2 regions of the Mycobacterium sp. pV006 genome follow, and region 1 is predicted to be linked to the other one. Evidence: predicted binding sites of a transcription regulator. Region 1 holds the regulator's gene; the other holds the start of a gene.
The links. Region 1 encodes LexA, which represses DNA repair genes until DNA is damaged. Its sites were predicted from a motif close to CGAACANNTGTTCG; they were not measured.

Region 1 (15,934 bases):
CGACTGGACGTTTCCGGCCACCGATCCCGCGGTGCGGGCGAAGTGGGAGGCCCGCCTGGCCGAGGTCGGGGTCGGCGCCCTGCACCGGGAACTGCACGGGGTCGACCCCGCCGCCGCGGAGTCGATCCTGCCCACCGACGGCCGCCGCATCGTGCGCGCCCTGGAGGTCGTCGAGCTGACCGGACGGCCGTTCGCCGCGTCGGCACCCCGGATCGGGGCGCCACGGTGGGGCACCGTGATCGTCGGATTGGACTGGCCGACAGCAGAACTCGACGAACGGTTGGCCCGGCGCACCGACACGATGTTCGCCACCGGGCTCGTCGAGGAGGTACTCGCGCTCATCGATCGGGGTCTGCGTGACGGCGTCACCGCCGCACGCGCGCTGGGTTACGCGCAGGTGCTCGCCGACCTCGACGCCGGCGGCGCCGGCGCCGGCGCACGCGAGCCGACGTTCCTGGGCACCCGGCGCTACGTCCGCCGGCAACGGTCCTGGTTCCGCCGCGACCACCGCATCACCTGGCTCGACGGGGCCGCCGACGGGGGACCGCAGCGCCTCGCCGAGCGTGTCACGCGGACCTGGCGGGACGTATCCTGACCAGGTGAAGTTCGCGAAAGGCCACGGCACGCAGAACGACTTCGTCGTACTGCCCGACCTGCCGGCCGCGCTCGACCTGGCGCCGCCGGCGGTCGCTGCGCTGTGCGACCGTCGGCGTGGACTGGGCGCCGACGGCGTGCTGCGCGTGACGACGGCCGGTGCCGCGCGCTCCGCTGGTGTGCTGAGCCGGCTCCCGGACGGCGTGGACACCGACGACTGGTTCATGGACTATCGCAACGCCGACGGGTCCGTCGCGCAGATGTGCGGCAACGGGGTACGGGTATTCGCCCACTACCTGCACGCCAGCGGACTGGAGCGGCGACCCGAGTTCGTCGTCGGATCGTTGGCCGGGCCGCGGCCGGTGGTTCTGCACACCGCCGATCACCTGGCCGCCGACGTCACCGTCGAGATGGGCAAGGCCAACGTCTTCGGCTCCGGACACGCCGTGGTGGGCGGCAGACACTTCACCGGTCTGGCCGTCGACGTCGGCAACCCCCACCTGGCCTGTGTCGATCCGACCCTGAGCGGCCGCGACCTGGCCGCCCTCGACGTCGCCGCCCCGGTGGAGTTCGACCGTGCGCAGTTCCCCGAGGGCGTCAACGTCGAAGTGCTCACGGCGCCGATCGACGGCGCGGTCTCGATGCGGGTGCACGAGCGCGGAGTGGGGGAGACCCGGTCCTGCGGCACCGGGACCGTTGCCGCGGTGGTGGCCGCGCTCGCGCATTCCGGCGATCAGACCGGCCAGTTGCGGGTACTCGTCCCGGGTGGAGAAGTCCAGGTCACGGTCACCGAGGGCAGCAGCTTCCTGCGCGGGCCCTCCGAACTGGTCGCGCACGGCGAACTCACCGAGGAATGGTGGGACGCCCAGCGACGTTAATTGGGGTGCATGAAAAGTGATCTCCGTGCGAACCTTGATTCGCCTATGACATATCCCGAATTCCTCGACTCACCCAGCGCCGGCGAACTGGCGCTCGAAGACCGCAGTGCGCTGCGACGCGTCGCCGGGCTGTCCACCGAGCTCTCCGACATCTCGGAGGTCGAGTACCGCCAGCTGCGCCTCGAACGTGTCGTGCTGGTCGGCGTCTGGACCGAAGGCAGCGCCGCGGACGCCGACGCCAGCCTGGCCGAGCTGGCCGCCCTGGCCGAAACCGCGGGCTCCGAAGTCCTCGAAGGCGTCATCCAGCGCCGCGACAAACCCGACCCGGCCACCTACATCGGCTCCGGCAAGGCCGCCGAGTTGCGTGAGGTGGTGCTCGCGACCGGCGCCGACACCGTGATCTGCGACGGCGAACTCAGCCCCGCCCAGCTCAACGCGCTGGAGAAGGTCGTCAAGGTCAAGGTCATCGACCGCACCGCGCTGATCCTCGACATCTTCGCCCAGCACGCCACCAGCCGCGAGGGCAAGGCCCAGGTGTCGCTGGCGCAGATGGAGTACATGCTCCCGCGGTTGCGCGGCTGGGGTGAGTCGATGTCCCGCCAGGCCGGCGGCCGGGCCGGCGGCGCCGGCGGTGGCGTCGGCACCCGTGGTCCCGGTGAGACAAAGATCGAGACCGACCGTCGCCGCATCCGCGAGCGCATGGCCAAGCTGCGCCGAGACATCAAGGAAATGAAGAAGATCCGCGATACGCAGCGCAGCGGTCGACGGCGCAGCGAAGTGCCCTCGGTGGCCATCGTCGGCTACACCAACGCGGGCAAGTCCAGTCTGCTCAACGCACTGACCGGCGCCGGTGTGCTGGTCGAGAACGCACTGTTCGCCACCCTCGAACCGACCACGCGCCGAGGCGAATTCGACGACGGCCGGCCGTTCGTGCTGACCGACACCGTCGGCTTCGTCCGGCACCTGCCCACCCAGCTGGTCGAGGCGTTCCGGTCGACGCTCGAAGAGGTCGTCGACGCCGACCTACTGGTCCACGTCGTCGACGGCTCCGACGTCAACCCGCTGGCGCAGATCAACGCCGTGCGGCAGGTGGTCAACGAGGTGGTCGCCGAGTACGGCATCGCCTCACCGCCGGAACTGTTGGTGGTCAACAAGATCGACGCCGCCGACGGGTTGACGCTGGCACAGCTGCGCCGTGCGTTGCCCGGAGCGGTGTTCGTGTCGGCGCACACCGGCGACGGGCTGGACCGGTTGCGTGCCCGCATGGCCGAACTGGTGGTGCCCACCGACGTCGCCGTGGATGTCACGATCCCGTACGACCGGGGCGACCTGGTGGCCCGCGTGCACGCCGACGGACGCGTCGACGCTGCCGAGCACATCGCAGAGGGCACCCGCATCAAGGCGCGGGTTCCGGTGGCGCTGGCCGCCGTCCTGGCCGACTTCACCACACCCTGACCTGTACGAATACGCTCATACCGGCCTGGTGCGCTAGGCTTTGTGAGCGTCGGCCGCGGACATGTTCCCGCTTTCCTGCCGACTCAGACCATCCATCACGGCGTCGACCACCTCGTGGAAGCCGCCACCGTGTGCGCATCACCGCTGGACTTCCTGTCGCGGTCGCTCGGGCACACACCGCCCGAAACGGCACTGACAGAAAGATCGTTCATGACCACCTCTGTGTCCTCGTTGTCCTTCGCTGACCTCGGCGTGCCCGCACCGCTGGTGACCGCGGTGACCGCGCGCGGCATCACCGCGCCGTTCCCGATCCAGACCGCGACGCTGCCCGACGCCCTGGCCGGGCGCGACGTGCTAGGTCGCGGAAAGACCGGCAGCGGCAAGACGCTCGCGTTCTCGCTGCCGCTGGTCGCCGCGCTGACCGGGCAACGGCGCCAACCGTCGCGACCGACCGGACTGGTGCTCGCCCCCACCCGGGAACTGGCCACCCAGATCACCGCGACCCTGGAACCGCTGGCGCAGGCCTGCGGGCTGCGGGTCACCACGATCTACGGCGGAGTCTCCCAGAAGCGTCAGGTCGACGCGCTGCGCGCCGGCGTCGACATCGTGGTGGCCTGCCCGGGTCGGTTGGAAGACCTGATGGGGCAGAAGCTCATCCGTCTCGACGGGGTCGCGGTGAGCGTGCTCGACGAGGCCGACCACATGGCCGACCTCGGGTTCCTGCCCGGTGTGACGCGCATCCTGTCGGCGACACCCGCCGACGGTCAGCGGCTTCTCTTCTCCGCGACGCTGGACAACGGCGTCGACAAACTGGTGCGCCGCTTCCTGCACGACCCCGTGCTGCATTCGGTCGACGAGGTCGACGCGGCGCCGGTGCAGATGACCCACCACGTGTTCCACGTCAACGGCACCTCGGAGAAGAAGGCCCTGGTGCACCGGCTGGCCTCCGGCACCGGGCGGCGAATCCTGTTCATGCGCACCAAACATCAGGCGCGCAAGCTTGCCAAGCAGCTCACCGAGGCCGGCGTACCGTCAGTCGACCTGCACGGCAACCTGAGCCAACCGGCACGCGAGCGCAATCTCGCCGCGTTCGCCGACGGTTCGGCCCGCGTGCTGGTGGCCACCGACATCGCCGCCCGCGGCGTGCACGTCGACAACGTGGAACTGGTCGTCCACGTCGATCCGCCCATGGAACACAAGGCTTATCTGCACCGGTCGGGACGTACCGCGCGGGCCGGCAGCGACGGCGACGTCGTCACCGTGGTCCTGCCCGAGCAGCGTCGCGACACCCAGCAGCTCCTCAAACGCGCCGGAATCACCGTGCGCCCCACCGACGTTCACGCCGATTCCGACGAAGTGCACGCCCTCGTCGGTGAGCTTGCACCGCTGCGCCGCGCTCCCCAGCCGACCGCGACCCCCGCAGCACGTGCCCCCGAGCGCGGCCGCGCCCCGGCCAACCAGCAGCGCCCGCGGCGCCGCCGGCCGCGTCGCCCCGCTCAGCGGGCCACCAACGCGGGCGGCTGAAACGCGCGCACCGATGGCGCGTCACCGGTGAACCTCTCCACCTCCACCAGCGTGTGTGCCCCGCTGCAGCCCCGGGCCAGCGACGAGGTCCCGGCGTCGTCGGTGAGCACGTTCGGGTTGCCGTGCACACACATCGCATCGGGATCGGCCGGATCGGCCGGGTCGAACCACGCGCCGGTGGACAACTGGACCACCCGGGCGTGCACCGCGTCGTCGACGACCACACCGGCCAGGCAGGCCCCTCGGTCGTTGAACACCCGCACCACGTCCCCGTCGGTGAGGCCGCGCGCGCGGGCATCGGCCGGGTTCATCCGGATCGGTTCGCGGCCCGCCACTTTCGAGCGTCGGCTGGTCGCCCCGCCGTCGAGTTGACTGTGCAGCCGCACCGCCGGCTGGTTGGCCAGAAGGTGCAGCGGATAGCGCTGCGCCGAGGGTGCGTCGAGCCATTCGGCCGGTTCGAACCACTTCGGGTGCCCGGCGCAGTCGTCGTATCCGAACGCGTCGATCTCGGCGGAGAAGATCTCGATGCGCCCACTCGGCGTTGCCAGGCGGTGCCCGTGCGGGTCACGCCGGAAGTCGGCCAGCAACGTCAACCCGGTTTCGGTGGGCAGGCGCAGATGTCCCTGGCGCCAGAACTCCTCGAAGGTGGGCACCGCGAAATCGAGTGTCCGCGACCATGAGTCGTACATGTGGGCCAGCCACTGCGCCGATGTGCGGCCTTCGGTGAACTCGGCGCCCACCCCGAGCCGGTGGGCCAGCGCGGCGAAGGTGTCGTAGTCGTCGCGGGCCTGTGCGTAGGGCGGCACCAGTCGGGGCATCGCCATCAGCACGGGGTCGTTGCGGGAACCGGACAGGTCGTCGCGCTCGGCGAACGTCGTCGACGGCACGACGATGTCGGCGTGCCGCGCCATCGCGGTCCAGTACGGATCGTGCACCACGACCGTGTCGGGCCGGTGCAGCGCCCGCCGCAGCCGCGGCAGGTTCTGGTGATGGTGAAACGGGTTGCCGCCGGCCCAGTACACCAATCTGATGTCGGGGTAGGTCAGGCGTTCGCCGTTGTAGTCGAACGGCTGCCCCGGCTGCAGCAGCAGGTCGCTGATCGCGGCCACAGGGATGAACGACGGCACCGGATTGACCCCCTGCGGCAACCGCGGCAACCCGCACCGCAGCGGTGCCAGACCCGGCTCGTTCATCGAGCCGTAGCCGTGTCCGAAGCCGCCGCCGGGCAGGCCGATCTGACCCAGCATCGCGGCCAGCGTCAGGCCCATCCACGGGGCCTGCTCGCCGTGACGGGCACGCTGCAGCGACCAACTGACGGTGACCAGCGTGCGCGACGCCGCCATCTGGCGCGCCAGCGCGACCAGATCGTCGGCGTCCAGACCGCTGATCCCGGCCGCCCACTGCGGCGTCTTCGCGACCCCGTCGTCGGCGCCGAGCAGGTAGCGCTCGAACCGCCGGTAGCCGGTGCAGTGCGATTCCAGGAAATCCTCGTCGGCCAAAGACTCGGTGGCCAGCACATGGGCCAGGCCGAGCATGACGGCGACATCGGTGCCCGGCTTGACCGGCCACCACCGGCACGGTCCGGTGAAGTCGTCGCGCAACGGCGACACCGAGACCACCTGGCCGCCGCGATCGAGGAACCGCCCCAGGGCGGCACGAGCCGGATGGGCCGTGGTGCCGCCGTGGTTGACGCCGGTGTTCTTGAGCGCGACGCCGCCGAAGCAGACCATCAGGTCGGTGTGGTCGACGATGACGTCCCACTGCGTGGAGCGCTTGAACAGGTCGTCGTGGGTGCCGACCACCCGCGGCATGATCACCCCGGTGGCGCCCAGACTGTAGGAGTGCCGGGAGAAGGTGTAGCCGCCGAGGCAGTTGAGGAAGCGGTGCACCTGGCTCTGGGCGTGATGGAACCGACCGGCGCTCGACCATCCGTACGACCCGCCGAAGACGGCCTGGTTGCCGTACCGGTCGATGACCCGGCGCAGCTCGGCGGCGAGCAGGTCCTCGAGTTCCTCCCACGACACCGCGACGAACTCGTCGGCTCCGCGGCACTCGCTCGGTCCCGGACCGTCGTCGAGCCAGCCCCGGCGCACTGCCGGACCGGTGACGCGGGAGGTGTGACGCACCGAGCCGGGGAGGTTGCCCAGGGCCGGTGACGGGTCGTCGGAACCCCACGGAGCGACGGCGGTGATGTCGCCGTCGGCGACCGTCGCTGCGAACGCACCCCAATGGGTCAGACTGCGCGGGGTGGGCATCCGGGGAGTCTAGTGACCACTACAGGCAGGTCACAGTCCGGTGACCGGCGCATAATCTTTGGGTGAACCGGCGAGGTTCCTTGGTTATCGAGGCCCTCTCAAGCAGAGTGAGAGCACGCGGTAACTTCGCAGGACCGAATCGCCGACCGCGGGGAGGATGAATGATCCGGCAGCACATGCTGCGCAAACGTGGGGTCGGTCGTCTGACGATCGGGCTGCTGGGACTCGCCACGGCGTTCCTGCTGGCGCCTGTCGCGACTGCACAACCGGAGGTGGAGGCCGGCGGCGCCATCACCGCGGCATGGGAGGCCACCGGGGGAGACGCCGGTCCGCTGGGACCCCGTTCCGGCGACGTGTACCCCGTCGGCGAGGGCTTCGCGCAGAACTTCGCAGCGGGCAAGATGTTCTTCAGCCCGGACACCGGCGCCCATTTCATGCAGGGCGCGATCCTGGAGAAGTACGAGGCCCTCGGCGGTCCCGCGGACAGCGACCTGGGCTTCCCGAAGATCGACGAAGGTCCCGGCCGTGCCGAAGGCAGCCGCAACAGCACGTTCAGCGCAGCCGACAACCCGGTGATCTTCTGGACACCCGCCACAGGTGCGCGGGTCGTCCGCGGTCCCATCAACGCCGCCTGGGACCGTCTCGGCGGGTCCTCGGGGGTGCTCGGTGTCCCGGCCGACGACGAGACCTACGACGGCTCGGTGGTCCGGCAGAGGTTCACCGGAGGTGAACTGTCCTACGACTCCGCCACCAAGACGTTCACCACGGTTCCGCCCGAACTCGCAGGCCAGTTGACCGACCTGTCGGTACCTGACGACCCGGTCTCGGCCATCAACGCCGCCCGCCGCGCCGCCGGTGGTGCGCTCGGTCCGCTGGGTGCCGCCGAGGGCGAGCCCTACCCGATCGGTGACGACGGGCTCGGCCAGGACTTCGTCAACGGCAAGATCTTCTACAGTCCCGAAACCGGCGCCAATGTCGTCACCGGGCAGGTGCTCGAGAAATACGAGAGCGTCGGCGGTCCCGAGGGCGATCTCGGGTTCCCGACCAGCAGCGAATCCGACGGCGGCATCGCGCCCAGCCGGATGGGCACCTTCGCCGCCGCGGACAACCCGGTGATCTTCTGGACACCCGACCACGGAGCGGTGATCGTGCGCGGCGCCATGAGAGCCGCGTGGGACAAGCTCGGCGGCGCTGCCGGTGCGCTCGGCGCTCCTGTGGCGGATCAGTCCCAGGACGGCAACGTCATCACCCAGCGGTTCAGCAACGGCGCCATCACCTATGACACCGCGAGCCGGAAGTTCACCGCTGAACCCGGGAATCTGACCGCGGAACTGGCCGGGCTGGAGGTGCCCGCGCAGCAGACCCCGCCGGCCACCCCGGCCTCGCCGCAGGCCGAGACCGCCGACGACGAGGGCACCGGGTTGCAGTGGTCGTGGTGGTGGCTGGTGGCCATCGTGGCACTGCTCGCGCTCGTCGGGGTCGTCGGCTTCGTGGTGCTGCGCAACCGCGGCGGCGCGGGCGACGACCCGTTCGGGCCCGACGCAGGCTATGACGACGGATACGACACGCCGCGCAGCTCGTTCGGCGCCGGCGCGGACTCCGGGGGGTACGGCGCGGGTTCCGACGACGAGGACGAGTTGTTCGGTGACCGCTACGCCCGCGAGGGTCTGAGCGCGGTCGCGACGGCGACACCACCGGAACCGTCGGCATCCTCTGCGATCTCCGAGGACGTGGAGCCGACACCGCTGAGCTTCTGGGGGGTGCCGTCCGTACCCGAAGAACCGCGGGACCCCGAGGGTTTCGACGGCGCTGCTCGTGACGACGAGTCGGATCTCGGTGCCTTCGAGGAAGATCCCGACGCCGTCGACACGACACCGACCCGGATCCCGACGGCCGAGGAGATCGAGGACTACGACGAGTCCGGCGAGCCGGACGACTACGACGACTACTACGACGACGAACCGCTGGTCGAGGCGGACCGAGAACCTCTGGTGACCGCCGTGCCCGTGGGACCCAACGCCGAAAGGGACGCAATGACCGACACCGGCCGCCACGCTCGCATCGACGATGACGAGCCGACTCCGGGCGGTACCGCGGTGCACATGCCCCTCGACGATCCGCGTGAGGTGCCCGAGGGTTACCCGGTCAAAGCCGATACCCGCTCAGGGTTGTACTGGACCCCCGAGGACGGGGACTACGCCGACGCGCCTGCCGAGTTGTGGTTCGCCAGCGAGGAGATGGCGATCACGAACGGATTCGTGCGCAGTCGCTAGCCTTGCCGCGACGCGGCGGCCGGTCACACCTTGCGGATGACGGTGACCACCTTGCCGAGAATGGCGGCATCGTTGCCGGGGATCGGATCGAACGCCGGGTTGTGCGGCATCAGCCAGACCTGGCCACGCGTGCGCTTGAACGTCTTCACCGTGGCCTCCCCGTCGATCATGGCGGCGACGATGTCGCCGTTGTCGGCGACGTTCTGCTGACGGACCACGACCCAGTCCCCGTCGCAGATCGCCGCGTCGATCATCGATTCGCCGACGACCTTGAGAAGGAACAGCGACCCCTCGCCGACGAGCTCGCGGGGGAGCGGGAACACGTCCTCGACAGCTTCCTCGGCCAGGATGGGACCGCCGGCTGCGATCCGACCGAGGACCGGGACGAACGTGGGCTCGGGCAGCACGTCGGAACCGCTGACCTCGGTGGCGGGCACGGCCGCCGCGGCGGTCTCCTCGAGTCCGCGTACGTCCACCGCGCGCGGACGGTTCGGGTCCCGGCGCAGATAGCCCTTACGTTCGAGGGTGCGCAGCTGATGGGCCACCGACGACGTCGAGGTCAGCCCTACCGCGTCCCCGATCTCCCGGATGCTCGGGGGATAGCCGCGACTGGTGACCGACTCTCGGATCACCTCGAGGATGGTGCGCTGGCGCTCGGTCAGGCCTGACCTGCGATCACCGGCGGTGCTGGTGGCGGAGCCGGCCGTGGTGTCGCTGCTGTCATCGCTCATGTGTCCGAATGTATCCCAGAGTCCGGACACGATCAAACATGTGTTCGACCGCGTGTCGGCATCGTTTCGGTCCGCCCGGACTTGTCAGTGGGCTCCGTTAGCGTCTGCAACAGTTCGATCACATGTTCTATCAATCGAACACATGGTCGACTACAGTTCGAACACACAGGCGAAAGCAGAACGAGAGGCGGGGCGACATGACGGTCATCTACACACCCGAAACGTGGGGCGAGATCACCGAGGCCGGGTGGGAGCGCGGGACCCGGACCAGGCGGGCACGTCCGGCCAGAGTGCCGGCGACGACGGCCCCGTCGGGGTCGCGCCGCCCTGCGGTGGCCCCCATCCGTCATCGCGGCACCGGCGTCGCGGTGTCCCGCGCCCCGCACCGTCGCCGGCCCATCACCCCGGCCACCACCGTGATGCTGGCCCTCGTGGCGGCGGCCATCACCGTGTGGTTGGGGCTGGTGGCTCAGGTCGGCGGGGTACAGGGCGCCCAGGCCGCGGTGCCGACACAACTGGCGGTGGTCCAGGTGCAGGCCGGCGAGTCGCTCCAGCACGTGGCCCGCCGGGTTGCGCCCGAGGCGCCCGTGGCCGACGTCGTGGCGAAGATTCGCGAACTGAATCAACTCGAGACCGTCGCCCTGAATGCGGGCCAGACGTTGATCGCGCCCGTCGCCTGACCCCCGACGATGAAACGACATGTGCCGATCGGACTGGCGTCAGGGCGTCGCGGCGTCGCGCAGGTAGGCTCGAGAACGTTCGAAGCGTTCTGTCGATGCGGCGAAGGAGTGGACGTGCACTGTCCTTTCTGCCGGCATCCTGATTCCCGCGTCGTCGATTCCCGAGAGACCGATGAGGGGCAGGCCATCCGTCGCCGCCGCTCCTGTCCGGAATGCGGCCGGCGGTTCACCACCGTGGAGTCCGCGGTGCTCGCCGTGGTCAAACGCAGCGGAGTCACCGAACCCTTCAGTCGCGAGAAGGTCATCAAAGGGGTCCGGCGCGCCTGTCAGGGTCGGCAGGTCGACGACGACGCGTTGAACCAGTTGGCGCAGAAAGTCGAAGACGCGGTGCGCGCCACCGGGTCTCCGGAGGTCCCCAGCCACGAGGTGGGGCTGGCGATCCTCGGACCGTTGCGAGACCTTGACGAGGTTGCCTATCTGCGGTTCGCCTCGGTGTACCGCTCCTTCTCGTCGGCCGAGGACTTCGAGCGCGAGATCCAGGCGCTGCGGGCCCACCGCGAAGTGTCCACGCAGAGCTGAGTTCGCCGCCGCTCAGTCGATCCGGCGCACCCCGTCGTCGGCGACACGGCCGGCGACTTCCACCCAGCCTTCCGGACTCCATGTCGTGTGGATGACCGAACCTCGTCCCTGCACGATGGTCAGGTCGCGACTCAGGTACTCGGTGATGCGTACCGCGGCCGCGCCCGTGGCCTCGTCCTCACGAATCCCGAGGTGCGGAGCGAACATTCGGGAGCGAATGGTGTTCGACGCCTCGTCGGCCCATGTCCACAGATAGTGTTCGACGTCGTCGCCGTAGTCGTCCGGGTCGGCGGCAGCAAGTTCGTCGAGGCTTGCGATCTCGTGGATGACGAAATCGGGTGCCCAGGCGGCGCGGGCACTGACCGACGTCACGTCGTCACGGTAGCCGACCTGCACGACACCGGCCGGCACCTGAAGGGTCTTGACCGGTGCGCCGCGGTCCCTCAGCCACCACGCGGCGCCGACCGTCGGGTGGCCCGCGAAGGGCAGCTCGGTGGTCGGGGTGTGGATATGGGGCTCTTCGTAATTCAGAGTGCATTCACCAGTGTGTGGAGTGCGCCGCTGTGGAGCAGTGAGCGCCAACGGTAGTGGCTGAGGTTTCGGAATCCGAGGGCATTGCGCCGTAGGGCTTCCAGGCGTCCGTTGATGGCTTCGGTGGGCCCGTTGGAGGTGTGGTGATCGAAGAACGCCAGGATGTCGACGCGGCGCCGGTGCAGGGTGCGGCCGAGCTGGGTCAGTTCGTCGAGCACGGCGGGCACGCCGCGGCGTAGTGAGTCGATGACCGCGGTCATCATGGTCTTGCCGCGACGCCGGTCGGGGTGGCCGTAAGCGGCGATAATGCGCTGATACACACTCCAGGTCACCATGACCGCGAGATGGTCCTCGTCGGCGAACACCGCTTCCAGTCGTGCCCGTTGGCGGCCGGTGAGCAACGGCAGCCGGGTGCGCAGGGTGCGTCGCACCCCGTAGAGCGGATCCCCGCTGCGGCCACGATGACCACAGGTGGCCTGTTGGATGCGTTGACGGGTCAAGTCGAGCTTGGCGCCGGCCAGCGCAACGACGTGGAAGGGGTCCATCACCGCGGTCGCGTCGGGCAACACTTCGGTGGCGGCGGTCTTGTAGCCGCCGAAGCCGTCCATCGCGATGACCTCGACCTGCTCGCGGAATGCCGGTGGCTGCTCATCAAGCCAGCTGGTCAGTGCTGCCGCCGAGCGGCCTTCTACCAGGTCGAGTAGCCGAGCGGGCCCGGTGCCGTCGTGGACCGGGGTGAGGTCGATGATCAGCGTGACGAACCCTTCGGTGCCGCGGCGTCGGGGCGCCCAGCGGTGTTCGTCGACCCCGATGACCCGCACCCCGTCGAGCCGGTCGCCTCCGGCGGCGGCGGTCAGGCTGGCGACGGCGCGCATCGCGATGCTGCTCACGGTGTGCCAACTGAGGCCGAGCTCGGCGGCGATCGCGGCGATGGTGGTGCGGTCGATCATCAACCGCCGCAACACATACCGGGCGCAGCGCCGCGTCGTTGACGAGCGCGGCTCGGCGAGCTTGCCGAGGTTCTGGTTGAACACCGCCCGCCCGCACTCGGCTGTGATGCAGCGGTAGCGGGGCACGGCAACCCGCAACACCAGCGGGTAGCCGGCCACCGGCAGGTCGGTCAACGGCCGAACCACGGTGTCGCGATACGTGCCCTCACGGCCGCAATCCGGGCACCGAGGATCACGGGCCACCGGCGTACAAAAGATGGTGGTCTGGGTGTCATCGACGGCGGCGTCGGTGATCGTCACCCCCAACTCGATGGTGCGCATGATCGTGTCGGCGACAACAGACGGTGGACAAGCAGTAACCTCAGGCACGGGTCCCCTCGGCGCGGTGGTTGGTGGCAAGGTGTAGGAACCCGAATCGTCACCCACCGAGGGCCCACCTCAGCTCACCGACACGACCAATCGGCGCGGATATCCGCAACAACCGGTGCACTCTCGTTCACGAAGAGCCGGATATGGGCGTGTGCGGAGTGGCCGTGCTCACCCGGAACCGTCACGAAAACCGTTTCACTGTAACCCAATTGGGTCGCAATCCGTTGTCGGTCGGTGGGGTCGACGGTCGCGGAGTCCACTACGCCGAGCGGATTGCCGAAGTTGCCGTCCCGGTCGGTGAACACCCGCAGCACCGTCACATCGATGGCCATGTCCCGATGCTACGTCGCTGACCTCACCCCGGGTCCCGGTTGCGTCGCCCGCCGCCGGACGGATCAGGGGCTGTCGGTCTCCCCATCCTTGCGGTACTTCTCACCGCTCTGTTGAGCGAGGAACCGTTCGAACTCCGCGCCGAGTTCCTCACCGCTGGGCAGATCCTCGTCGCGGGCCAGCAGCGACCGGTTCTCCTGGGCCGCGACGAACGCGTCGTACTGGCGCTCCAGCGCGTCGACCACCTGAGCGACCTCTGGGCTGGCAGCGACCTGCTCGTTGATCTTCTCGTAGAGTTCGGCGGCCGCCTTGGCCAGATCCGCCGTGGGGATCTGCAGCGATGCCGAGCGCGCGACCTCCGACAGCAGGCTTTCCGCAGCCGCCGGATAGTCGGTCTGGGCCAGATAGTGCGGCACGTGCACGGTGAATCCGACGACCTCGTATCCGTGCTGGGCCATCCGGAACTCCAGCAGGTTGGACACGCTGCTGGGCACCTGGACCTCACCCACCCACGGCTGATGGTCGGCGATCAGTTCCTTGTCGTTGGAATGCGCGGTCAGAGTGGTGGGACGGGTGTGCGGGACAGCCATCGGGATGGCGCCCAGCCCGACGACGCGGCGCACCCCCAGGCGCTCGGAGAGCAGGCGCACCGCGGTGATGAAGCGTTCCCACCGCAGGTCGGGCTCCAGTCCGGCCAGCAACAGGAACGGGGTGCCCACGCTGTCGTGCAGCGCATAGAGGTTCAGTTCGGGCTCTTCGTATCCGGTGAAATGGTCGGTCTTGAACGTCATCATGGGGCGACGGGACCGGTAGTCGAGCAGGTCGTCGATCGCGAACGAGGCGACGAGCTCGGTGTTCAGTGAGTTCTTCAGGTGCTGCGCGGCGAGCTTGATCGCGCGGCCGGCGTCGGAGAAGCCCTCCAACGCGTGGATCAGCACCGGGCCGCGACCATCGGCTGCGGTCAGTTGGGGAGACGGGAACTCGAGTTCGTACATGCCGGTCTGTTCAGGCTGATAGTGCTGACTTGGATCGTCGTGATTGCCCATGGTGCTCGCCTCCTCGCCCGCTTCGGTGTGACGGGCTTTGCCGTCACCTGTGTTGTACCGTCCCGCGGCCCGTGCGTGGTCGTCGGGCCATCGAGTATGTCGAACGTACACAACAGGTGTGAAATTCCCACGGTGGTGCCAGTGCGTCTACCCTGCGCCGTCAGGTCAGAAACGCCGGACGACGTTCGCGGGGCGGCGGGGCAGGTTATCCCCAGAGCCGCGTTGATCCCCAGCTGCGGTCCGCATGGGTGTCGACGTCGACGAATCGTCGGAGTCCGTTGCGAGGTTTGCTCCATGACCACTTCACCGCCCTCCGGCTGCCCGATCGACCGTCCCGGCGTCCTGATCGCCGCCCTGCCCGCTGTCCTCGGCTTCGTCCCCGAACAATCGCTGGTGCTCGTCACCGTCGCCGACGGCGAGATGGGTGCGGTCCTACGTGCCGACGTCGACGACGACCTGAATGGCTCGCTGCCGCAACTCGCCGAACTGGCTGCGGCATCCGGGGCGCAGAGCGCCATCGGCGTGCTGGTCGACCAGACCGGGGCGTCCTGCCCCACGTGTGCCGAGGACCACCGGCAGATCGCCCGACTGCTCGCGGTCCACCTCGAAGCTCATGACGTGGAGCTGTTCGCGGTGCACGTCGTCGAGCGGGTCGAGGCCGGGGCGCGCTGGCACTGCGCGGACGGTTGCGGCGAATCCGGGGTCGTCGAGGACCCCAGCGCGTCCCCGCTCGCCGTGGCCGCTGTACTCGACGGTCGCCGTCTGTATGCGCGGCGGTCCGATCTGGTCGATGTGGTGGCGGTTGCCGATCCCGCGCGCAGCGCCGCACTGGAACACGTCATCCGCCGGGCCGGTCCCGTGTCCTCGACGCGGCCACCCGCCCAGGCACGCGCCGACATCGAACACGCGCTGGCCTGCGCCGCCAGGGTGGGCGGTGGCGAAGCGCTCGGAGACGCCGATTCGGCACGGTTGGCATGGGCCCTCACCGATCCCCGGGTGCGCGACCCGCTCTACGCGCTCGCGGTGGGCGACAAGGCGGGGATGGCCGAGAGTCTCTGGGCGGACCTGGCCCGACGCCTTCCTGCCCCCTGGCGCGCGGAAGCCCTGGTCCTTTTGGCGTTCTCGGCCTACGCCCGCGGGGACGGTCCGTTGGCAGGAATCGCGCTGGACGCAGCGCTGCGATGCCGGCCGGACCATGCCATGGCCGGCATGCTCGACACCGCGTTGCAGTCCGGGATGCGTCCGGAACGAATCCGCGAGCTCGCGCGGACCGGGTACCGGCTGGCGCGGCAGCTGGGCGTGGAACTGCCGCCGCGGCGTCTCTTCGGACGCCGGGCGGGGTGAGGTCAGACCTTCTCGACCTTGACGGCGTGTGCCATCTCGTGCGGCAGATCCACCTGCTCGTGACCGGGGATGAGGATGTTCACGCCACCGTGGTCGTTGACCTCGACGGTGACGCGGGCGTTGGGCACCACACCGGCGTCCTTGAGGCGGGCGATCAGCTCGACGTCACCCTGGACGTGTTCGGTGAGTTGGCGAACCACGACGGCCACCGGCATCCCGGCCGGCAGCTCGGTCAACCGCACCAGGTTGAACGCCTCGTCGATCAGTTGGTCGCCGACACCGAGTTCGGACAGACCCGGGATCGGGTTGCCGAACGGCGAGGTGGTGGGGTTGTTCAGCACCTGGACGAGCCGCCGCTCCACATCGACGCTCATCACGTGCTCCCAGCGGCAGGC
Region 2 (15,934 bases), on a different contig from region 1:
GACGCGACGCAGGCCGCGCGCGCCCTGACCGCCGAGGCCGTGCCGGTGACCGCCGAGTTCGCCGTGACCAACCCCACCGGTGCATTGGTGGAGGCGTCCCGTACCGCGGCGCTGGTGGTGGTCGGCTCCCGCGGACGCGGACGTCTGGCCCGCACGATCCTCGGCAGCACCAGTACCGGCCTGGTCCACGGTGCGCACTGCCCCGTGGTCGTGGTGCCGGCCGAGCCGTCGGTGGTCGCCGACGACGCGCCGGTCCTGTTGGGTTTCGACGGGTCGCCGGCCGGTGAGCCCGCCGTCGACGCCGCGTTCGACGCCGCGACGCGCCGAGGGGTACCGCTGGTGGCACTGCACGCCTGGTGGTCGCCGGGCTCGTTCGACATGCCTGGCTTCGACTGGGAGGAACTGCGCCCCGGCGTCGAACAGGAGGCTGTCCAGCGGCTCGCCCCGTGGCGGCGCCGGTTCCCCGACGTCACCGTCGAGACGGTCGTCGTCGCCGATCAGCCCGCGCGCCACCTCGTCGAGCGGGCGGAATCGGCGCAGTTGGTCGTCGTGGGTAGCCGGGGCCACGGTGCAGTGGCCGGCGCGCTACTGGGTTCGGTCAGCAGTGCGGTCGTGCAGGCCGCTGCGGCACCGGTGATGGTGGTGCGGGAGAACTAACCGGAGCCGCGCACCACGATGACCGGGGCGCATGCCCCTTGGGCGACGGCGTTGCTGACGGATCCGAGCAGCAGCCCGGTGAAACCGCCTCGGCCGTGGCTCCCGACGACGACCAGCTGCGCGCGCCGGGATTCCTCCACCAGCCGGTGTGCCGGGTCGTCCGGTACGACGACACGCTCCACCGCCACGTCGGGATAGCGCTCCCCCCACCCCGCGAGGCGCTGGGCGAGTTGCGCGTCGGCCTCGGCCGCCAACTCCTTGGCGGGCACATCCAGCTGGAAGTCGGGCATGTCGAGCCACGTGTGCACGGCGACCAGCCCGACGCCGCGACGGGAGGCCTGGTCGAAGGCCAGGGCGATGGCGCCCTCCGACGCCGGGGAGGCGTCGACTCCCACCACCACCGGGGCGGCGGGATTCTCGTCGGCCTCGTCGTGGATCACCGCGACCGGGCACCGGGCGTGGTGCAGCAGGGTCGTGGTGGTCGAGCCCAGCAGCAGGCGTTTCAGTTTCCCGAGACCGCGGCAGCCGACCACGATCAGATCGGCGTGTTCGGAGACCTCGACCAGCGCCTGCTTCACGCCGCCGGTCAGCGAGCGCCGCTGCACCGTCACTCGCGGGTGATCCCGCAGTTCCTCGGCGGCCAGGCCGGCGGCGTGCTCGAGGATCTCCGCCGAGCGACGGTCCAGCGCATCGAAGAAGGCCGGGGTGACGGGTACGTCCAGCCACGGACCCATCTCCTCCGCGGGTTGGACGTGGACCAGGGTCAACGGCACGTCGCGCCGGCAGGCCTCCCGGGCCGCCCACCGCACCGCGCGGCGCGCCGGTGCGGATCCGTCGACCGCGACGACGACGCCGGCGTACGTCTCCTCGCTCACGGTCCGTCTCCTGCCGGGGTGATCAGCCCGTAGTCGCCGTCGAAGCGCCGGTACAGCACGGCGGCGCGGCCCTGCGCGGCGTCGAGGAAAAACAAGAACGGGTGTCCGAGCAGCGCCAGACGTTCGACGGCGTCCTGCTCCCGCAGACACGGCAGGGGGTGCCCGCTGAGGGTGACCGGCTTCTCGTACGGGGCCAGCTCGTGGGCCAGATCCGGTGAGACCAACGCCAGCCGGTAGCCGGTCGGCTCGGCGCGGTAGACCACGGCCGCGCTGTTGGAGCCCCGTTCGGTGAACAGGTGGAAGTCGTAGTCGAGCAGTTCCATCTCGGTCACCGCTTCGTCGACGGTGCACGGGGTCATGGCATACGACTTGCGGCGCCGGATCCTCGGTTCGTCTGCTGCCGCACCGAACGACCGCGGGCCGCGTTCACCGTGCCGCCACGGCGGCGCCGCGTCCGGGCCTCTCGGCGCCTCCCGGCGTTCGGCCAGGTGGTCGAGCCGGCGGCGCAGTCGCGCTTCGAGGGTGTCCACCGCCTCCCGCGCGGTGGCCGCCTCGACCTGGGCGCGGACCGGTTGCCCGCCGGCCTCCAGGTTCGCCTGGGCCAGCACCGGTCGCTCGGCGCCCGGCTCGTGACCTCGGGTGAGCCGCACCCGCGCGTAGGTGACGGGCCGCCGGGCCACCCGGGCGAGACGACCGATCCTGGCTTGTGCGTATTCGGTGATGCCGGGGAATTCGCCGTGAGTGGTGACGTCGACATCCACCGGCCGGCCTGCCTCCACAGAATTGCTCATGATTCATTGGTAGCCCAGGCACGTCGCGCGGGGTAAGGGCCGAAGGTCCTGTATGGACAACCAGCGCATACTTGGTGCGATGACAGGACCTGCACCCCGAGCCCGCAAGCCGGTGATCTTGACGGTGGACGACGACCCCGCGGTCTCGCGCGCGGTCGCCCGGGACCTGCGCCGCCGGTACGGCGAGCAGTACCGCGTCATGCGCGCCGAATCGGGACCGGACGCGCTGCTGACCCTCAACGAACTCAAGCTGCGCGGCGAGACGGTGTCGGTGTTCGTCGCCGACTACCGGATGCCGCAGATGAGCGGGATCGAGTTCCTCGAGGCCGCGATGGACATCTTCCCGATGGCGCGCCGCGTGCTGCTGACCGCCTACGCCGATACCCACGCCGCGATCGACGCGATCAACGTCGTCGACCTCGACCACTATCTGCTCAAGCCCTGGGATCCGCCGCAGGAGAAGCTCTACCCCGTCATCGACCACCTGCTCGACGTGTGGCGCTCCAGCGGGGAGCGGGCCATCCCGCACACCAAGGTGATCGGACACCCCTGGAGTGCGCGCTCCTCGGAGGTGCGCGAATTCCTCGCGCGGAACCGCCTGTACTACACCTGGTTTCGTTCGGACGAACCCAAGGGCAGCCGGCTGCTGGAAGCGGCCGGCTGCGACGGTCTGACGTTGCCGGTGGTGGTCACCGAACAGGGCGAGACGCTCGTCGCCCCCACCGATGCGGAACTTGCTGCCACCCTTGGCCTTTCGACGACTCCCGCGGGCGACTTCTACGACCTGGTGGTCGTCGGCGGCGGCCCGGCCGGGCTGGCGGCGGCGGTGTACGGCGCCTCCGAAGGCCTCAAGACGGTGCTGATCGAACGCACCGCGACCGGCGGGCAGGCCGGGCAGAGCTCACGCATCGAGAACTACCTCGGGTTCCCCGACGGACTGTCCGGCGCGCAGCTCGCCGACCGTGCCCGCCGACAGGCCGAGAAGTTCGACGCCGAGCTGATCACCGCCGCGTCGGTCACCCGGCTCGAGGTCGACGGCAGCGCCCGCACGGTGCATCTCTCCGACGGGCGCACCATCGGCACCCGCGCGGTGATCCTGGCGATGGGTGTGGAATACCGGCAGCTGCCCGCCGAAGGGTGCGCGGATCTGACCGGGGCCGGGGTCTACTACGGCGCGACGGCGTCGGTGGCCGCCGACTGCGAGGACGACGAGGTCTACGTGATCGGTGGCGCGAACTCCGCCGGCCAGGCCGCGATGCACCTGTCGCGCACCGCCCGGTCGGTGACCATCGTCAGTCGCCGCCCGCTCGAGGAGTCCATGTCGCACTACCTCGTCCAGCAGATCCGGGCGACCGACAACATCGTCGAATGCCCGAACACCGTCGTGGGCGCGGTCCGGGGCAACGGCCACCTGGAACGGGTCTGTCTGGAAGACCTGCGCACCGGCGAACGACGCGAGGTGTCCTGCGGCCGCATGTTCATCTTCATCGGCGCCGAGCCGCGCACGGAGTGGCTCGACGGCGTGGTGGTCCGCGACGACCACGGGTTCATTCTGGCCGGACCCGACCTGCGTGACGTCAGCGGCTGGACCCTCGACCGTCCGCCGCACCACCTCGAGTCAAGCGTGCCGGGCGTGTTCGTCGCCGGAGACGTGCGTTCCGAGTCCGCCAAGCGCGTGGCCGCGGCCGTGGGCGAAGGATCGATGGCCGTGATGCTGGTGCACCGCTACCTGGCCGAGGCCTAGACCGAAGGAGGGATCACCATGGGCGAGAAGTGCCTTCCTGAGGAGCTGCGCACCCTGTTCCTGTTCGAGGCGCTCACCGACGAGCAACTCCAGACGTTGTGCGCCAACGGTCACATCCAGACCTTCGAGCCCGGCCCGATCGTCACCGAGGGGGACCCGGCGACATGCCTGTACGTGCTCATCGAGGGTGAGCTGGTGATGTCGAAGCGGTCGGGCGGCGTGCAGATCGAGACTGGCCGCACGTCCCAGCGAGGCGTCTACTGCGGGGCATGGTCGGCCTACATCCCGGCCGAGCGGCACCTCTACGAAGCGTCGGTGCGGGTGACCCGGCCGTCGCGGTTCTTCGTCCTCGACGCGACGGCGTTCGCGACCTTCATGCGCACCGAGTTCCCGATGGCGGTGCACCTGCTCGAGGGCCACATGATCGGCGGTCAACGACAGCGCCAGCTGCTCGGGCAGCGCGAGAAGCTGCTGGCGCTGGGCCAGTTGTCGGCCGGCCTGACCCACCAACTCAACAATCCGGCCGGGGCGACCGCGCGCGCCGTCGCCGACTTACGCGAGAGCGTGGGCAAGATGCGCCACAAACTCGCGATGCTCGCCGACGGCCAGTTCACGCCGGCAGCCTTGAAGGTGCTGGTACGCGTCCAGGACGACGTGGCCGAGCACGTGGCCAAGTCGCGCTCGCAGCAGCTGACCGCGATGGAGACCTCCGACCGGGAAGACCAGATCGGCGACTGGCTGGAGTCCCACGGCATCGACGCCGCATGGGATTACGCGCCGACGTTCGTCGAGGCCGGCTTGGATGTCGACTGGCTGGAACGGGTGGAGGCCTCGATCGCCGATGTGGATTGTTCGGCGACGCTGCCCGGCGCGATCGGCTGGCTGAAATACACCATCGACAACGAACTGCTGATGAACCAGATCGCCGAAGCGAGCAAGCGCATCTCGGCGCTGCTGGCCGGCGCCAAGCAGTACTCGCAGATGGATCGGGCGCCCTACCAGCCGGCCGATGTGCACGAGCTGCTGCACAGCACCCTGATGATGTTCGGCGGCAAGATCGGCAAGGACAGCCCGATCAAGCTGGTCAAGGACTACGACAGCTCGCTTCCCGAACTGCTGTGCTATCCCGGTGACCTCAACCAGGTGTGGACCAACCTGGTGGACAACGCAATCCAGGCGATGGGCGGAGAGGGCACACTGACCGTGCGCACCATGCGCTCGACCGACCAGGGGGTGCGCGTCGAGATCTGTGACGACGGCCCCGGCATCCCCGCCGACATCATCGACCGCATCTTCACGCCGTTCTTCACGACGAAGCCGTTCGGCGAGGGCACCGGCCTCGGCCTGGACCTGGCGTGGCGCATCGTCGTCGAGAAGCACCAGGGCAACCTGTCGGTCGAGTCGAAGCCCGGCGACACCCGGTTCATCGTGTGGCTGCCGCTGGAGGCACCGGGCCCGGTGAGCGTCGAATGACCAGCATGTTGAACCTGGGCACGTTCGGATCCTTCGGCCACCACGTCACTGCGCGTCGCGACCGGCATGAACCTGACGAACTACGTCAACAACTGGAAACGTCTCGGATTCGACGATCAAGACGTCGCAAAACCGGGTAGTGACCGGTTGGTGGACGCCGTCGTGGCGTACGGCACGCCCGAGCAGATCGCGGCGCGGTTGACCGAACATCTCGATGCCGGCGCCGACCACGTGCCCGTCCAGGTGCTCTGCGCACCTGACAAGCTGGTGCCGACGCTCGCCGAACTGGTCGGGCCGCTGGGACTGACGAGCTCGACCACTGGTTGATCAGGACTGAAGGGACATCGATGACCGACAGCGAAGGCGTATCGCTGAAACCCGGGCTGGGACGTTTCGGGGTGTGGACTGCCGGCCCCGTCACCCCGGAGCAGGCCACCGAGATCGAGAAGCTGGGTTACGGCACGGTCTGGGTCGGCGGGTCGCCCGCGGCGGACCTGTCGTTCGTCGAACCGATTCTCGAGGCCACCGACAACCTGCAGGTCGCGACCGGCATCGTCAACATCTGGACCGCCGACGCGCGCGAGGTGGCCGAGTCCTACCACCGCATCGAAAAGGCCTTCCCGGGCCGCTTCGTCCTCGGCGTCGGCGTCGGCCACCCCGAGCACACCGAGCAGTACGCGACCCCGTACAAGGCGCTGGGCGACTACCTGGACATCCTCGACTCCGCCAAGGTCCCGACCAGTAGGCGGGTGATCGCCGCACTCGGCCCGAAGGTCCTGCAGATGGCCGCGCAGCGCAGCGCGGGCGCACACCCGTACCTGACCACCCCGGTGCACACGGGGCAGGCGCGCGAGCTGGTAGGCCCGACCGTGCTGTTGGCGCCCGAGCACAAGGTCGTGCTGACCACCGACAGTGAGAAGGCCCGCGAGATCGGCAGGGGCGCCGTCGACTTCTATCTGGACCTGTCGAACTACCGCAACAACTGGAAGCGCCTCGGCTTCACCGACGAGGATCTCGAACATCCCGGCACCGACCGCTTCATCGACGCCGTCGTCGCCCACGGCACCCCGGATGACATCGCCGCGCGGCTGATCGAGCATCTGCAGGCCGGGGCCGACCACGTCGCCATCCAGGTGCTGGGCGGCGCCGACGAACTGCTGTCCACCCTCGAGGAGCTCGCCGGGCCGCTGGGCACCACCGGCTGACCGCCCGCGAAGTAGGGTTCCCCCATGCGATTGCTGGTTACCGGCGGCGCGGGATTCATCGGTGCGAACTTCGTACATGCGACGGTCCGCGACCGCCCCGACGTCGGCGTGACGGTGCTGGACTCGCTCACCTACGCGGGCAGTGAGGAGTCGCTGGCGCCGGTGGCCGACCGTATCCGACTGGTCCCCGGCGACGTGACCGACGCCTCGCTGGTCGAGCAGTTGGTCGGCGAGTCCGACGCCGTCGTGCACTTCGCCGCCGAGACGCACGTCGACAACGCGTTGGCCGACCCGCAGCCGTTCGTGGCCTCCAACGTCGTCGGCACCTTCACCGTGCTGGAGGCCGTGCGCCGCCACGGGGTCCGCCTGCACCACATCTCCACCGACGAGGTGTACGGCGATCTGCCGCTGGGCGAGCCGATTCGGTTCACCGAGGCGACGCCGTACAACCCGTCGAGTCCGTACTCGGCGACCAAGGCGGCGTCGGACATGCTGGTGCGCGCGTGGGTGCGCTCCTACGGCGTGGCCGCGACGATTTCGAACTGCTCCAACAACTACGGCCCCTACCAGCACGTGGAGAAGTTCATCCCGCGTCAGATCACCAACGTGCTGACCGGACGCCGGCCCAAGCTCTACGGCGCCGGCGCCAACGTGCGCGACTGGATCCACGTCGACGACCACAACAGCGCGGTGTGGCGCATCCTGACCGACGGGCAGATCGGTCGCACCTATCTGATCGGCGCCGACGGCGAACGCGACAACCTGACCGTGCTGCGCACCATCCTGCGCCTGATGGGCCGCGCTGAGGACGACTTCGAACACGTCACCGACCGCGCCGGCCATGATCTGCGCTACGCGATCGACCCGACACCGCTGCGCACCGAATTGGGTTGGACGCCGACGCACACCGACTTCGAATCCGGGCTGCGCCAGACCATCGACTGGTACCGCGCCAACGAGGCATGGTGGGCGCCGATCAAGGAGCGCGTCGAGGCGGCCTACGCGGAGCGCGGCCAGTGACCGCCCGCGAGTTGTCGGTGCCCGGGGCGTGGGAGTTGACGCCGGTGGTGCACACCGATGACCGGGGCTCGTTCCACGAGTGGTTCACCGACACCGAGTTCACCGGGATCACCCGGCATCCGCTGGACCTGCGGCAGGCCAACTGCTCGGTGTCGCGGGCCGGGGTGCTGCGCGGCGTGCACTTCGCGCAACTGCCGCCGGGGCAGGCCAAGTACGTGACCTGCACCCGCGGCGCCGTCCTGGACGTGGTCGTCGACATCCGCGTCGGCTCCCCCACATTCGGGCAGTGGGACAGCGTCCTGCTCGACGACCGCGCCCACCGCTCGATCTACCTCTCCGAGGGGCTCGGGCACGCCTTCCTCGCCCTGGAGGATCGGTCCACAGTGACCTACCTGTGCTCGGCGCCGTACAACCCCGACCGCGAACACACCGTCAGTCCGGTCGACCCGGCACTGGCGATCGACTGGCGCTTCGACGGGGAACTGCTGCTCTCCGACCGGGACCGGGATGCGCCGACCCTCGACGAGGCGCGCACCGCGGGTCTGCTCCCCACTTGGGAAGAGACGCGGGCCTTCATCGAGCAGCTCCGTCACGAGGCCGCGTCGCCCGGGTCGTCGGCGTAGAGCAGCATCCGCTCCGGGTGATGCAGATCGTTCACCCTGGCCTGTCCGGTGTCCAGACTCGGCGGCGGAATCCATTCGGTGCGACCGTCATCGCGCTGCACGGTCGTCCAGCCGGTGTTCTCGATCATCAGGTTGTCGGACCTGCACGCCAGCGTCAGATCGTCGATGTTCGTCTGTCCGCCGCGCTTCCAGTCCTCTCGGCCGTGGTGGGCCTGGCAACGGTACCCGCATGCGTCGCATCCCGGCCGTGTGCAGCCGCGATACTTGGCGTGCAACATGATTCGCTGCGCTGCACTGGCACACCGCTTGGTCCGTCCGAGGTATAAGGCCTGCTCGGTGTGGTCGTCGAACACCGCCAGATAGTGATGGGCGTGGGCGGCCATGCGGATCAGATCACGCATCGGCAGCAGTGATCCACCACCGGTGACTGCCTGTCCCGCACCGGATTCCAGCTCGCGCAGCGTGGTCGACACGATGACCGTCACGGGTAGCCCGTTGAGCTGACCGAGTTTCCCGGAGCACAGCAGCATCCGACCCACCGCGAGCAGCGCATCGTGATTACGTTGCACCTGCGACCGCCCATCTTTGGCTGCTGTCCCATCGGCCGGATCACCGGTGACGGCGGGTGTTTCGTCGTCGGGATTGCACATGCCGGGTGCGGCGAACTTCGCGAACAGCACCTCGAACACCGCCCTGGCCTCCGGCGTGAGTTCCCCACTGATCCGGCTCATGCCGTCCGGACGCTGGGGTCCGAGGTGCACGCCGCGCTTGCGGGCCCGCTCGGCGTCGCTGAAGTCGCCGTCCGGGTGTAGATACGCGAGGAGCCGGTTCGCGGCCTTGCGGAGTCCGTCCGGTCCTTGGCGTTCGGCGATTCGGGCAAGCGTCCGCTCCGCCTCGACGCGGGTCTCGGCGTCGACCGCGTCGGGGAGGGTCGCGAAGAACTGCCGGATCACCTTGATGTGCTCGGCACCGATCCGACCGCGACGTTGGGCTTCGGCGGTGTGTTCCAAGACCGGCGCCAGCGCTTCGCCGGTCATCGCCGTCCGCGACCCCAGGTCGGCCGCGGCATCGATGCGCTGACGCGCCTCCGACGCACTGATCCGCAACCGGAACGCCATCAGCTTCGGCCACGACGTGGCGCCGAGTTGCAAGGGGTTGGCCTCGGCCGCCAACCGGTTGACGACGCGGTGCACCAGCACCGGCGCGCGCCGCGAATCCGCCTCCAGCGCGTCCATCACCTCGAGCAATTCGGTGTGACTCGACGCGGTCAGGTCCAACGCGTTCACGGCGTCCCGCGCGGCCTTCAGTGCCGCAAGAGCCGAAGCGACCGGACCATTCATATCTCGAACACTAGTTCGATTTACTGGGTGCCGGGGTGCGAAACTGCAGGTGGACGCCAGCCTGTGGAGGAATTCGGAATTGGGGATAACCGACCCGAACAAACCCTTGCGGTCGCCCGCGACGAATTACTAGGATATCCAAGTATCGACGCGGAAGAAGGCTTTGGCATGACCACACGCATCCCCCACTTCATCGACGGCAAGCGCAGCGATCTCGCGTCCACGCGCACCGCCGACGTACTGAACCCGAGCACCGGCCAGGTGCAGGCCCAGGTCCTGCTGGCCAGCGCCGCCGACGTCGGCACCGCAGTGGCCTCGGCCGTCGAAGCGCAGAAGGAGTGGGCGGCGTGGAACCCGCAGCGTCGCGCCCGCGTGATGATGCGGTTCATCGAGCTGGTCAACGCGAACGTCGACGAGCTGGCCGAGCTGCTGTCCCTCGAGCACGGCAAGACCGTCGCCGACTCCAAGGGCGACATCCAGCGCGGCATCGAGGTCATCGAGTTCTCGATCGGTATTCCCCACCTGCTCAAGGGCGAGTACACCGAGGGCGCAGGCACCGGCATCGACGTGTACTCGATGCGTCAGCCGCTCGGCGTGGTCGCCGGCATCACCCCGTTCAACTTCCCCGCGATGATCCCGCTCTGGAAGGCCGGCCCCGCCCTGGCATGCGGGAACGCGTTCATCCTCAAGCCTTCTGAGCGCGACCCCTCGGTCCCGGTCCGGCTCGCAGAACTGTTCCTCGAGGCGGGTCTGCCCGCCGGTGTCTTCCAGGTGGTGCACGGCGACAAGGAAGCCGTGGATGCGATCCTGACGCACCCCGACATCCAGGCGGTCGGCTTCGTCGGCAGCTCGGACATCGCGCAGTACATCTACGCCAACGCCGCAGCCAACGGGAAGCGCTCGCAGTGCTTCGGCGGCGCCAAGAACCACATGATCGTGATGCCCGACGCCGACCTCGACCAGGCCGTCGACGCGCTGATCGGCGCCGGATACGGCAGCGCCGGTGAGCGGTGCATGGCCATCAGCGTCGCGGTCCCGGTCGGCGAAGAGACCGCGAACCGTCTGCGCGCCCGGCTCGTGGAGCGCGTCAAGGAACTGCGCGTCGGCCACAGCCTCGACCCCAAGGCCGACTACGGCCCGCTGGTCACCGAGGCCGCACTCAATCGCGTCAAGGACTACATCGCCCAGGGTGTCGAAGCCGGCGCCGAACTGGTGGTCGACGGACGCGAGCGCGCTTCGGACGAGCTGACTTTCGATGATCAGAGCCTCGAGGGTGGCTACTTCATCGGCCCCACCCTGTTCGATCACGTCACCACCGACATGTCGATCTACACCGATGAGATCTTCGGGCCCGTGCTGTGCATCGTGCGCGCGGCCGACTACGACGAGGCGCTGCGGCTGCCCACCGAACACGAGTACGGCAACGGGGTGGCGATCTTCACCCGCGACGGGGACGCAGCGCGCGACTTCGTGGCCAAGGTCCAGGTCGGCATGGTCGGCGTCAACGTGCCGATCCCGGTGCCGGTGTCCTACCACACGTTCGGCGGCTGGAAGCGGTCCGGCTTCGGCGATCTCAACCAGCACGGCCCGCACTCGATCCTGTTCTACACCAAGACCAAGACCGTGACCCAGCGGTGGCCCTCGGGCGTCAAGGACGGCGCCGAGTTCGTCATCCCCACCATGAAGTAGCAAGCGATATGGACTATTTCGGCCTCGACGAGGACGAGCGCGTCATCGCCGAGACGGCCGCCGCGTTCGCCGAGAAGCGCCTCGCGCCGCACGCCCTGGAGTGGGACGAGACGCACCACTTCCCCACCGACGTGCTGCGCGAGGCCGCCGAACTCGGCATGGCGGCCATCTACTGTCGCGAGGACGCCGGGGGCAGCGGGCTGCGCCGCATCGACGCGGTACGCATCTTCGAGAAGCTCGCGACCGCGGATCCGACGGTGGCGGCGTTCCTGTCCATCCACAACATGTGCGCGTGGATGGTCGACAGCTTCGGCACCGAGGAACAGCGCAAGGAGTGGGTGCCGCGGCTGGCGTCGATGGACGCCATCGCCAGCTACTGTCTGACCGAGCCGGGTGCCGGATCGGACGCGAGTGCGTTGCGCACCAAAGCCGTTCGGTCGGGGGATGACTACATCCTCGACGGGGTCAAGCAGTTCATCTCCGGCGCCGGGTCCTCCGACGTCTACGTGGTGATGGCCCGCACCGGCGACGACGGACCGAAAGGTATCTCGACGTTCGTCGTCGACAAGGACACACCCGGTCTGAGCTTCGGCACCGACGAGCAGAAGATGGGCTGGAACGCCCAACCCACCAAACAGGTGATCTTCGAGGGCGCGCGGGTCCCCGCCGACGCGATGCTCGGTGGGCCCGACGGTCAGAGTGCCGGCTTCGGCATCGCGATGAAGGGGCTCAACGGCGGTCGCATCAACATCGCGGCCTGCTCACTGGGCGGTGCGCAGAGCGCCTACGAGAAGGCCGGGGCGTATCTGGCCGACCGGCACGCGTTCGGCGGTTCGCTGCTCGACGAGCCCACCATCCGGTTCACCCTGGCCGACATGGCCACCGCGCTGGAGACCTCGCGGGTGTTGTTGTGGCGCGCCGCAACCGCTCTCGACGCCGACCATCCCGACAAGGTCGAGCTGTGCGCGATGGCCAAGCGTTACGTCACCGACGCGTGCTTCGAGGTGGCCGACCAGGCGCTGCAGTTGCACGGCGGCTACGGCTATCTGCGGGAGTACGGCCTGGAGAAGATCGTCCGCGATCTGCGGGTGCATCGGATCCTGGAAGGCACCAACGAAATCATGCGCGTGGTGATCGGGCGGGCAGCCGCTGGTAAAGCCCGCGCATCCTGACAACCGACGGGGATAACAGATGACGACGATCGCGTTCCTGGGCCTGGGCAACATGGGCGGCCCGATGGCGGCGAACCTGGTGGGCGCCGGCCACGAGGTGCACGCCTTCGACCTGGTCGCCGAGCTGAAGGAGGCGGCAAAAGCCAAGGGCGCAAAGGTCTTCGACACCGGCGCCGCCGCGGTCGCCGACGCCGACGTGGTCATCACGTCGCTACCCAACGGCAACATCGTCAAGTCGGTGTACGACGAGGTGGTGCCGGCGGCCAAGTCCGGAGCGCTGCTGATCGACACCTCCACGATCTCCGTCGACGACGCCCGCGCCATCCACGCCCAGGCCACCGACCGGGGGCTGGCCCAGATCGACGCACCCGTCTCCGGCGGCATCAAGGGCGCCACGGCGGGCACGCTGGCGTTCATGGTCGGCGGTGAAGACGAGGCCTTCGAGCGGGCCAAGCCGGTGCTGGAACCCATGGCGGGCAAGATCATCCACTGCGGCGCGTCCGGCGCGGGCCAGGCCGCCAAGCTGTGCAACAACATGGTGCTCGCGGTGCAGCAGATCGCGATCGGCGAGGCCTTCGTGCTGGCCGAGAAGCTCGGCCTGCCGGCGCAGTCGCTGTTCGACGTGATCACCGGCGCCACGGGCAACTGCTGGGCGGTGCACACCAATTGCCCGGTGCCCGGCCCTGTCCCGACGTCGCCGGCCAACAACGATTTCAAGCCGGGATTCGCGGCCGCGCTGATGAACAAGGACCTCGGCCTGGCGATGGCCGCGGTGGAATCGACGGGCAGCCGAGCGCCGCTGGGCTCACATGCCGCCGAGATCTACGCGGAGTTCGTCAAAGACCACGCCGACAAGGACTTCAGCGCGGTGATCGAACTGCTGCGGGGCGCATGACCGTCTCGATCAGCATCCGGCGCAACCACTTCCGGTAGGCCTGCTCACTCCACCTGCCGCGGTCGACGATCTTGAGATAGGTCTCGACGTCGGCGAGCAGCGCTGCGGTCTCGACGAGCTCGTCGAACGGGAGATCCTCGCGCAGCCAACCCTGTTCGCGGAACACCACCAGGACGCGGCGAACCTGCCGTTTGATGCCGGCCAGTAGTTCCTCGAGGTAGCGGTCCAGAGTGGCGTCCATCGCCGCACCGGTGAACAACGCCCGCGCGGTGTGGGCTGAGCGCCTGTGTAACTCCACCTGCATCGACACCACGAACTCGGCTGCCGCCACCGGGTCGTCGATCTGTGCCAACCGCTCCCCGACGTCGCCGTCGAGGATGTTCCGGTCGCCGCTTCGCCCGAACGCGCTGTACTCGACCGCCGCGATCATCAACGCGGCTTTCGGTCCGTGGGTCTGCACGGTCTCGACCGACACCCCGGCCTCGGACGCGATCTTGGCCAGTGTGGTGCGCGCATATCCGTTCTCGGCGAAGAGCCGCGCCGCGGCCGAAACGACGGCATGCCGGGTCTGCTCGGCTTGCTGGCGTCGGAGCTCGGACCGGTAGCGGCGCGTCGATTCGTCCGGATCGGATATTGACCTGTATGCCATGGTACTGAATACTACCTGCCGGTATTCAAATCTCCGAAGGAGCCACCGTGGCCTCGATCCTGATCGCCAGCGTGCCGATCCACGGCCACGTCACACCGCTGCTGGCCGTCGCCCGTCACCTCGTCGCCCGCGGCGACGACGTCCGCTTCCTCACCGGCTCCCGGTTCGCCGAGGCCGTGACCGACACCGGCGCCCGGCACATCGCCCTCCGCGGCGACGCCGACTACGACGACCGCGTGGACCCCGACGTCCGGTTCCCCCAACGCGCCGCGTTGCACGGCGTCAACGCCGTCGCGTTCGACATCGAGCACATGTTCGTGCGTCCCGTCCCGGCGCAGGTCGAAGCCGTGCTCGCGGCACACGCCGAGCAAGCCGTCGACGTGCTGCTCGTGGAACCGACCTTCGCGGCCGCCTCGTTCCTGCTGGGCTATCCGTCATCCACGCGACCGCCGATCGTCTACTGCGGGGTGCTGCCGATGTCGATGTCGAGCCCGGACGTCGCACCGTTCGGGCTCGGGCTGGCACCCGCGCGGTGGGGCAACCGCGCCCGCAACGCGGTGCTGGAGCGGATGACGCGGCGCGTGCTGCGCGGGGCCACCGACCTGAGCAACGAGATCCACCGGCAGCTGCACGGCACCGACCTGCCGTTCTCCGTGATGGACGGGTTGCGCCACGCCGACGCGGTCGTCCAGTTCACCGTGCCGTCGTTCGAATATTCGCGCTCGGACCTACCGTCGCACGTGCACTTCGCGGGACCGTTGTCGGCCAGCGGGTCGCAGGCGCCGCTACCGCCGTGGTGGGGCGACCTCGACGGCACCCGCAGGATCGTGCACGTCACGCAGGGCACCATCGCCAACAAGGACTACACCCAGCTGATCGTCCCGACCGCGCGTGCGCTCGCCGACGACGACGTCCTGGTCGTGGTCTCCACAGGCGGCCGACCGTTGGACACGCTGCCGGCTCTGCCGGCCAACGTGCGCGCCGCCGGATACCTGCCGTACGACGAATTGCTGCCGCGCACCGATGTTTTCGTCACCAACGGCGGATACGGAGGCGTGCAGTACGCGCTGCGCTACGGCGTGCCGATCGTGGCCACGGGCGGGAAAGAGGACAAGCCCGAGGTCGGCGCCCGCGTGGCATGGTCCGGGGTCGGCGTGCAGATCCGCCGCGAGCGCCCCGCAGTCCCTGCCCTGCGTCGCGCGGTGCGGCGCGTGCTGGAAGACCCGAGTTACCGCGGCGCGGCGCGCCGTATGGCGAACGAGATGGCGGCAAGCAGCGGATACCAGGTGCTCACCGGCGTCATCGACGACGTCAGCCGGCGACGCGCTCAGGCCGCCGTGATCGAGTGTGACTGATTCCAGGTGTCACGCACCTGCTGACAATCGGCCAGGTGCAACGGCGCGCGGCCGTCGTCGTCGGCGACGAGCACCGTGGGCACCCCGGCCGCCGTCGCAGCGCGCTGACTCGCCGGAGACCCCGCGAACACAAGCGAGTCGTTCGGCGTCACGCCCAGCTCGGCCAGGGCGTGCTGATACAGATCCCCGTCCTGGGCGTCGTCGGCGGTGACCACGGCCGAAACCACACCGTCGCCGATCAGCTGACGCACCAGCGGCTCCACCCAGGTGTGGCTTCCCGTGCTCACCACGGCCACCGCGACACCCGCGCCGAGCGCCTCGGTGATCAGCTCGGCGATGTCGGGGCGGGGCGCCACATCGGCGTCGAGGATCGTCTCGGCGAGAATCATCGCCTTGGTCGCGCAGATCTCGTCGACGAGCAACTCGGCCAGCACGTCGCATTCGCA

Region 2: a site for LexA is predicted at 9,733-9,746, ahead of ACAG25_RS08665 (HNH endonuclease signature motif containing protein). Genes of this name have one in related genera too.

Annotation. Positions count from the first base shown of each region.
Region 1 is NZ_JBGGKT010000009.1:141,361-157,294, reverse strand. Features, by position in the region: gene miaA (tRNA (adenosine(37)-N6)-dimethylallyltransferase MiaA) at 1-595, shown strand, start outside; gene dapF (diaminopimelate epimerase) at 600-1,472, shown strand; gene hflX (GTPase HflX) at 1,518-2,927, shown strand; gene ACAG25_RS15685 (DEAD/DEAH box helicase) at 3,138-4,451, shown strand; gene ACAG25_RS15680 (molybdopterin guanine dinucleotide-containing S/N-oxide reductase) at 4,424-6,706, opposite strand; gene ACAG25_RS15675 (LGFP repeat-containing protein) at 6,868-8,979, shown strand; gene lexA (transcriptional repressor LexA) at 9,003-9,710, opposite strand; gene ACAG25_RS15665 (LysM peptidoglycan-binding domain-containing protein) at 9,908-10,390, shown strand; gene nrdR (transcriptional regulator NrdR) at 10,505-10,969, shown strand; partial or broken gene ACAG25_RS15655 (PhzF family phenazine biosynthesis protein) at 10,982-11,479, opposite strand; gene ACAG25_RS15650 (ISL3 family transposase) at 11,497-12,771, opposite strand; partial or broken gene ACAG25_RS15645 (PhzF family phenazine biosynthesis protein) at 12,960-13,151, opposite strand; gene ACAG25_RS15640 (proteasome assembly chaperone family protein) at 13,215-14,195, opposite strand; gene ACAG25_RS15635 (DUF4192 domain-containing protein) at 14,490-15,539, shown strand; gene ACAG25_RS15630 (iron dependent repressor, metal binding and dimerization domain protein) at 15,542-15,934, opposite strand, start outside.
Region 2 is NZ_JBGGKT010000004.1:190,318-206,251, reverse strand. Features, by position in the region: gene ACAG25_RS08710 (universal stress protein) at 1-657, shown strand, start outside; gene ACAG25_RS08705 (universal stress protein) at 654-1,532, opposite strand; gene ACAG25_RS08700 (HPF/RaiA family ribosome-associated protein) at 1,529-2,323, opposite strand; gene ACAG25_RS08695 (FAD-dependent oxidoreductase) at 2,403-4,067, shown strand; gene ACAG25_RS08690 (ATP-binding protein) at 4,086-5,540, shown strand; partial or broken gene ACAG25_RS08685 (LLM class F420-dependent oxidoreductase) at 5,607-5,867, shown strand; gene ACAG25_RS08680 (LLM class F420-dependent oxidoreductase) at 5,888-6,745, shown strand; gene rfbB (dTDP-glucose 4,6-dehydratase) at 6,770-7,765, shown strand; gene ACAG25_RS08670 (dTDP-4-dehydrorhamnose 3,5-epimerase family protein) at 7,762-8,388, shown strand; gene ACAG25_RS08665 (HNH endonuclease signature motif containing protein) at 8,355-9,728, opposite strand; gene ACAG25_RS08660 (CoA-acylating methylmalonate-semialdehyde dehydrogenase) at 9,897-11,417, shown strand; gene ACAG25_RS08655 (acyl-CoA dehydrogenase family protein) at 11,426-12,589, shown strand; gene mmsB (3-hydroxyisobutyrate dehydrogenase) at 12,609-13,484, shown strand; gene ACAG25_RS08645 (TetR/AcrR family transcriptional regulator) at 13,450-14,133, opposite strand; gene ACAG25_RS08640 (glycosyltransferase) at 14,181-15,488, shown strand; gene ACAG25_RS08635 (HAD family hydrolase) at 15,461-15,934, opposite strand, start outside.